2 regions of the Vibrio sp. M260118 genome follow, and region 1 is predicted to be linked to the other one. Evidence: riboswitches for the same ligand, from Rfam matches in the RefSeq annotation. Region 1 holds a riboswitch; the other holds the start of a gene.
The links. Region 1 has a riboswitch for thiamine pyrophosphate ahead of thiC (phosphomethylpyrimidine synthase ThiC). Riboswitches for the same ligand answer to the same signal wherever they lie in the genome.

Region 1 (4,720 bases):
TGCTGACTTGCGAGCTTTTTAAAGTCGATATTATTGAGACTGTCCATAGCGAATAAGTTCTAATATTGTATGGCCTTAATTAGATCATATTTTTACTTAGATTGGTATTACTTGCATGTACGGTTTCCCAGTTTAAAGTCGCTAAGGTCGATAAGCATGGTCTGAGTTTCCCAACTCTGATAGTACGATAACTTCCCCTATTGGTGTGGAACGAGTTGATATATGAGCGTTGCCGTTGATGTAGACCCTGTGAAAACGTCCCTTAAGTGCTTTCAGCATAAGATTGGTTCGGCAACGAGGAGTAAGGAGAGTGTGTTTGCGTGCACCAGATGAAGGTGTGTTTCCTTTTCTGTTACGAGTCTTTGAGTTGAGCTATTATGTGCTAATCACTACTCTTCTCCTCAATCCATCAGGGATATTTGACCTAGGTAAACTCAACAAGTTGATTTTTCTCTTTGAATAGCAAATTAAAGTGACTCCTGTAACTTTTTTAATTCAAAACTTTGTTTGATATAAGAGTCATGAATTTTTGTCGATTATTTGTCACTGGACGTTACAATAAGAGCCAGAAATTTATCTAGGGGGAGTTATGGGTCAACTTTCTATTCTCGGTTTTATCGCAATTGGCGGTGCTTTTGGTGCATGCTCTCGCTATCTTGTTTCTGAGCTTTGTGTTGCGCTACTTGGACGCGGATTTCCATATGGTACGCTGACCGTTAACGTGGTTGGTTCCTTCATTATGGGTTTGCTTATTGCGGCTTTTGAAAATGAGATGTTAGCTACCGAGCCGTGGCGTCAAATAATCGGGTTAGGTTTTCTTGGTGCATTGACCACCTTTTCTACATTCTCAATGGATAACGTACTTCTAATGCAGCAGGGAGCGTTTTTTAAAATGGGCGTGAATGTGTTGTTGAATGTCTTTTTGAGCATTTCTGCTGCTTGGATAGGGTTTCAAATACTCATTAAGAGCTAATGTTGGTGAAAATTTAGCTAATTATTGTTTATCACGGCTTGGTTTACCCAAGCCGTTTTTATATACTGCAATCACTTGTCGGAGTGCCATATGGCTGAGACCGTTTATTCGGGATCCGTTGAACCTGATCAGATTAATATCTGCGAAGGGAACAAGAGAAGATATCTATGCCAGTGTTCAATCTGGTTTATCTATCAAGTAATCGAATGTTGTCGTAATCCGTTAGTAGAAACTAATTAGGTACAATTCGATTCCTCTTGTCGCATCTTTCCGTCAAGCATTTTTATCCCGTTACTTTTTATCTAAGAATAACAAAGCAAGGAAAAATGCTATGTCGAGTCGCAAGCAAGCGAGACTGGAAGCAAAACAGTTCATTGATACACTCTCGGTACAACCGTACCCGAATTCAAGAAAAGTCTACGTAAAGGGCTCACGTCCCGATATTCGCGTGCCAATGCGTGAAATATCACTCGCTGATAGTCTCATCGGAGGCACAAAAGAAGCGCCTATTTTTGAGCCTAATGAGCCAGTACGCGTATACGATACCTCGGGTGTATACACAGATCCAGAACACACCATAGACCTCCACAACGGCTTACCTAAGCTGAGAGAAGGGTGGATTGAAGAGCGCGCTGATACTGAACTACTTGATGAAGTAAGCTCGGTGTATACCAAACAGCGCTTAGAAGATGAAACGCTAGACGATCTTCGTTACGGCAATCTACCGCGTATTAGGCGTGCTAGAAGTGGGCAGTGTGTGACTCAACTGCACTATGCTCGCAAAGGCATTATTACTCCAGAAATGGAATACATCGCCCTACGTGAAAATATGGGTCGTGCCAAGTACCGAGATGAAGTGCTGAATCAACAGCATCCGGGGCAAAGCTTCGGAGCGAATCTTCCAAAAGATATTACCGCCGAGTTTGTGCGTAAAGAAGTCGCTGAAGGCCGCGCGATTATCCCTTCTAATATCAATCACCCAGAATCCGAACCAATGATCATTGGCCGCAACTTTTTGGTCAAAGTGAACGCCAACATCGGTAACTCATCGGTTACTTCTTCGATTGAAGAAGAAGTAGAGAAGTTAGTATGGGCAACGCGCTGGGGTGGAGATACCGTTATGGATCTCTCTACTGGGCGTAATATTCATGAAACTCGCGAGTGGATTCTGCGTAACAGTCCGGTTCCGATCGGTACCGTACCTATGTACCAAGCGCTTGAGAAAGTGAATGGTGTTGCAGAAAACCTTAACTGGGAAGTGATGCGCGATACTCTGATCGAGCAAGCAGAGCAGGGCGTTGACTACTTCACTATCCATGCCGGTTTACTACTTCGTTATGTGCCAATGACTGCAAAACGCGTTACTGGCATCGTCTCTCGTGGTGGTTCTATCATTGCGAAATGGTGTTTAGCGCATCACCAAGAAAGCTTCTTATATACCCACTTCCGAGAGATCTGTGAAATCTGTGCTAAGTATGATGTGGCTCTTTCTCTGGGTGATGGTCTGCGTCCTGGTTCGGTTGCCGATGCTAACGACGAAGCGCAATTTGCAGAGCTTCGTACTCTTGGCGAATTGACCAAGGTTGCGTGGGAATACGACGTACAGGTGATTATCGAAGGTCCTGGTCATGTTCCAATGCATATGATCAAAGAGAACATGGAAGAGCAGTTAGAGCACTGTCATGAGGCTCCTTTCTATACCCTTGGTCCATTGACGACAGACGTCGCTCCCGGTTACGACCATATTACTTCAGGCATCGGCGCTGCCATGATTGGTTGGTATGGTTGTGCAATGCTTTGCTACGTAACGCCTAAAGAGCATCTTGGTTTACCAAACAAAGAAGACGTGAAAGTAGGCATGATCACTTACAAGCTTGCTGCGCACGCCGCTGATTTGGCGAAGGGACACCCTGGTGCACAAGTTCGTGATAATGCGCTTTCTAAAGCTCGCTTCGAGTTCCGTTGGGAAGACCAATTTAACTTGTCGCTCGACCCAGATACTGCTCGCGCTTTCCATGATGAAACCTTGCCTCAAGAGTCCGGCAAAGTTGCTCACTTCTGTTCGATGTGTGGACCAAAGTTCTGCTCGATGAAGATCTCGCAAGAGGTGCGAGAGTACGCGAAAGACACTGAGCAAGTTGCTGCGGACCAAGCTATCTCGATTAAAATGCTAGATGATCCTCTTGAAGGGATGCGTCAGAAATCGCAAGAATTTAGAGAGTCAGGTTCCGAGCTATACCACCCAGCAGCACATGCCGAGGTAAGTGACTAATGAGCAAAGTCCTTATTCCGTCATCATTGATTGAACTGACTGGTTTAGTTCAGCAATGTTTGTTGTTGGCGAAAGAACAGGGTTTTAGCATCGAAGACATTGGGTTGGGTGTGAGCCCAACTCAATCTATTCAGCTTGTTCGCGACCAACAGACCACACGCATAACGACAGATCTTATTGATGGTTATGATTCTGAGCATGAGAGTTCATTTGTGCTCTATTACCGCTCTGCTTTATCGGTAGAAGCGTGTGCTAAGCAACCGTCGAAAGCGATTTATATTGGCATTGCTGATACGCAGGTATCCGATGAAAAGGAGAAAGTGCTTCAGTTTGATATCTGGCGTCACCCAATTAACAACGAAGTGAGAGCGCTTTCCATTGAGTCCAAATTCAACGCAATGTTCGATCCCGAACATCACCTTGCTTGGATAGTAACGCTGACAGCACTCGATTTTCCTATTGAAGATGCGTTAACACTTGCTCGAGGAATGCTAACTCTACAAGCGAATGTTTCACGTGAAACACTGTTGAATGACAACATTGACGAGGTTCAATCAACTCAGTGGGCTGACCAATTTGATGATTTCCCCACACCTGTACTGGAGGATAACCGACTAGGTATTCAAGTTGGTTGGTCTGCACAAGGCGAGAGCGTTAGCTTTCCAACTCTAACTAAGCAAAGTCTAGGGCTCTATCCAGTCGTTGATGATGTTGCTTGGATTGAGCGTCTACTGCCACTAGGTATCAACACTATTCAGCTACGAATCAAGAACCAACAACAAGCCGATTTAGAACAACAGATCATTCGAGCAATTGAGCTAGGTCGTCAGTATCAAGCACAAGTGTTCATCAATGACTATTGGCAGTTGGCAATCAAGCATGGCGCTTATGGCGTTCACCTAGGACAAGAAGACATTGAAGAATCGAATTTGGCTCAGCTAACTAAAGCCGGCATTCGTCTTGGTCTTTCTACTCATGGTTATTATGAGCTACTGCGCATCGTACAAATTCATCCTAGTTACATCGCGCTAGGGCATATTTTCCCAACCACCACTAAACAGATGCCATCGAAACCACAAGGTTTGGTGCGCTTGGCTCTGTATCAAAAGCTGATTGATAGCATTCCCTATGGAAACACAGAGTCGGTTTTCCATTCTTCAATAGACAAAGCCGTTAGTGACTATGTGCTTGGCTTTCCGACGCTCGCGATTGGTGGCATTGACCAATCTAATGCTGATCAAGTTTGGCACACAGGCGTCTCTAGTTTGGCCGTCGTACGAGCTATTACGTTGGCAGAATCACCTCAGTCCGTCATCGAGTTCTTCGCACAACTGATGACGGAAAGACAGCTAACGTTTACTGAACAGAATAATGAACTGGTGCATAACAAGAGAGGCGAGCATGCTCACGGATAAGCAGTTCCTTCGCTATCAACGTCAAATTGCTCTTCCTGAAATTGCTGAAATTGGGCAAGA
Region 2 (3,344 bases), on a different contig from region 1:
ATGTGCCGGCTGAGGGATTAGCAATTGATGTGACAGTATTTCAGTATAAGGACGCGGGCTCTCAGTCATATGTTTTAACCCGACTTTTGCAGCAAAACCAATCACTAAAATGATACTCAGTTGTGCTAGCTTCGACACAAGGTGTGAGTTAGTACCTACTATTTTCCACATAACTAAAACAAGTATCGAAAGGGTGATGAGAAAGCCTTTTGAGCCAGCTGACGCTGTTAATAGGGCGAAACTCCGTCCGGTAATATCTGTAACCTCTGAGAGCAAATCAATATAACCAACCAACATCGACATGAGCGCGATCACAAACAAGAAAGCGATAAGCAACACGATACCTTCGCCTTTTTCGCGGATGAAGTTTTTCACGATATGAATTCACTACAACAAGAAACAGAGGCTGAATATTAGTTGAGTAGGTGTGGAGAATTTATCAATACAATGTCAATTTAATGAAATTTCACACCTCAATCCCCACTTGAAACGGTAAAATTGATGCCATTATAAGTACGAGTGATTTTGCCACTCGCACTTATTTATATACCCTAATAACCTCAATGATTAATCGCTAACCCTTGCTGCCAGAAAGCGGTTTCCATCGCACTTGGTCGCCTTAACGGACATTGGTGTGCCCACAGAAAAAGTGATGCACCGGACCGTGCCCTTGGCCCACTTCTAACTGATCAGCATGAGCAATGGCTTGCGAGATGTATTGTTTTCCAAGATGCACCGCTTTGTGCAAGTTATAACCTTGCGCGAGATAAGAAGCAATCGCCGATGAGAGCGTACAGCCCGTTCCATGAGTATTTTTTGTCGCCACCCGTTTAGCGGCGATAAGTTCACTGCTACTTAACTCAATGAAAAGATCATTACTGTTTTCACCTTGTTCAAGATGACCACCTTTAAGCAGTACCGCCTTAGCACCAAGCGCTCGAAGTGACTCAATCATTGCGCCCATTTGCTCTTCATCTTGCGGCACTTCAACACCGATCAGGGCAGCACCTTCAGGGAGGTTTGGGGTAATAAGATCAGCGAGCGGTAGTAGCTCTTGTTTAAGGGTTGAAATCGCTGATTGCTCTAAAAGTAGGTCGCCGCTGGTTGCGACCATAACAGGGTCAACCACTAAGTGTTTAGGTTGATACTGACGAATCTTTGCTGCAACAACTTTGATGATCTCAGCATCGGCCAACATGCCAACTTTGACTGCAACTACATTGAGATCGCTAAACACTGCATCGAGCTGACTTTTAATATGCTCAAGGGGAATTGGGTGGATAGCAGATACGCCTTGGGTATTTTGTGAAGTAATGGCGGTGATCACTGAGCAAGCATAGCTGCCTGTCGCTGACATAGCTTTGATGTCGGCTTGAATACCGGCACCGCCACCGCTGTCAGAGCCAGCAATGGTGAGTACAATTGGGGTAGTGTCTTGTGAATGTGGCATAAATGCTCCTACTACAAGACGTAAAGGAACTCTCGACCACGAAAAGGAACTCAAGAAATGAGACTAATTCATCGAATGCGAGTACAGCCAATCACCGAGTTTGCAAACTGGCTGCGTATAGTTCCCTACGTCAGTGCTAACTGAATCAGGTTCAACGGGTCTCGCTTCGCGATCTCAGCCCTTTCCAAATGGGTTAGGCTCCCCGACTATTGCCGCGATAATAACAATAAAAATCTAATAAATGCATTACTTATTTGTTACCAAGTTCAAGATTAGCGACTAATTTCCCGATTGCACTTCACAAACAAACTTTAGTTATCAAAATTTATTTTTATCTCATAAACTAATCTGGATAATATTTTGTTATGAGAAGATGAGATGATTAACCCAACGTGGCTCAAGACCTTCGCGACATTGATGGATACAGGCCATTTCACCAAAACTGCCGAAAAGCTCTATATGACTCAGCCAGGAGTCAGTCAGCACATCAAAAAGCTAGAACAAGCGTGTGGATACCCACTCATTGAACGACATAACAAAAGCTTTGAAGTTACAGAGGCCGGAAAGAGAGTCTATCAATATGCGCTTCAGGCTGAGCGTCAAGAGTCGGAGTTACTGAACTCACTCAATATGGAAGACCCATATTCAGGCAGCGTCTCTCTATCATGCTCTGGGTCACTCGCCCTGCTTCTGTACCCTCATTTGCTTAATTTACAATGTAAACATCAACAACTGATTCCTCGACTTGAAGCCGCGCCACATCATAAGATCGTCGCGGATGTTCTCTCGGGGCAGACTGACATCGGCATAGTAACCCAAGTACCTTCTGACTCTCGATTTGATTCACAAGTGCTAGGCAATGAGCCATTATGCTTGATGTTACCCAAAAAGCGCGCAACGAAAACACTTACAAAAGATGATCTCAAAGAGATAGGATTGATCCAGCACCCAGATGCGGTGACCTATCTTTCTATCTATTTTGCTCAGTGTGGGGAGTCTGAACTGGAAAAAATGAACATTGATGACATTCCCGTCAGCGGATACATCAATCAGTTGAATCAGATCTTGATGCCTGTCGCCAATGGTTTAGGTTTCACTGTTCTGCCAAAAAGTGCTCTTGACTCATTCCCTGACAAACAGCGTGTCTCTATCTTTGAACCAAGTAATGAAGTCGTCGAGACCCTCTATTTTCTCACCAAACGACACCGTCAGTTACCGAAGCGTTTAGAAACAATCAAACGCGAGGTGATGACCCAGTTGCGATGAGTTGAGGCGAGTCGCTAAACAAAGCACACCTTAGTCCCAAGATCATCAATCAACGCGCCGCCTGATGAGCCAATTAGTACAAGAGTCATAATCAATGATTCACCCTTGGTCGAGGTCAATGAAAACAGTTCGACCTTTCTTTCACCTAACGCAAGAAATTGCGTTTTAATGTGATAGACCGAGTATTCCCAGCGTCCAGATTCATTTATCGTTAGTGACCCTAGAGTGTCCGGGTCAGCAACAACGCTTTTCGGGGCGAAGCGAACGCGAACTCGATTTTCATCACTGATTTGCAATCTACCAGAGTCAAATAGTAGCGGTGAAAACAGATTGGTACCTTGGAACTCTGCACCAAAAGGGATCGCTGTATCTATAACTTCATTGGAGTTCGCCATAACACCCTCCTAAAAACGGTAAAACTCACCATGTTGTGGCCTGTGAGTAGATCTAGGCAATGTGTATGCCAAAAACACCATACTCATCTAGATGAATATTATCGAGAACTTTCAGAGAGATACAAACAGGGTAGAAAATTAAGCTGGCCGATTCTCAAAATGAGATGCAAAAACGGATCGATACAACCAGAATGAAAACAACAGGCTAAAACGCAAAAAAGGAGCCTGAGGCT

Region 2: another riboswitch for thiamine pyrophosphate. It lies ahead of thiD (bifunctional hydroxymethylpyrimidine kinase/phosphomethylpyrimidine kinase); the one in region 1 lies ahead of thiC (phosphomethylpyrimidine synthase ThiC).

The regions. Positions count from the first base shown of each region.
Region 1 covers NZ_JATABG010000255.1:7-4,726, forward strand. The annotation lists gene crcB (fluoride efflux transporter CrcB) at 590-973, shown strand; TPP riboswitch at 1,043-1,141, shown strand; gene thiC (phosphomethylpyrimidine synthase ThiC) at 1,305-3,245, shown strand; gene QTO00_RS14260 (thiamine phosphate synthase) at 3,245-4,660, shown strand; partial or broken gene QTO00_RS14265 (ThiF family adenylyltransferase) at 4,647-4,720, shown strand, end outside.
Region 2 covers NZ_JATABG010000352.1:63-3,406, reverse strand. The annotation lists partial or broken gene QTO00_RS16565 (phosphatase PAP2 family protein) at 1-375, opposite strand, end outside; gene thiD (bifunctional hydroxymethylpyrimidine kinase/phosphomethylpyrimidine kinase) at 620-1,450, opposite strand; TPP riboswitch at 1,556-1,665, opposite strand; gene QTO00_RS16555 (LysR family transcriptional regulator) at 1,829-2,716, shown strand; gene QTO00_RS16550 (VCBS domain-containing protein) at 2,731-3,111, opposite strand.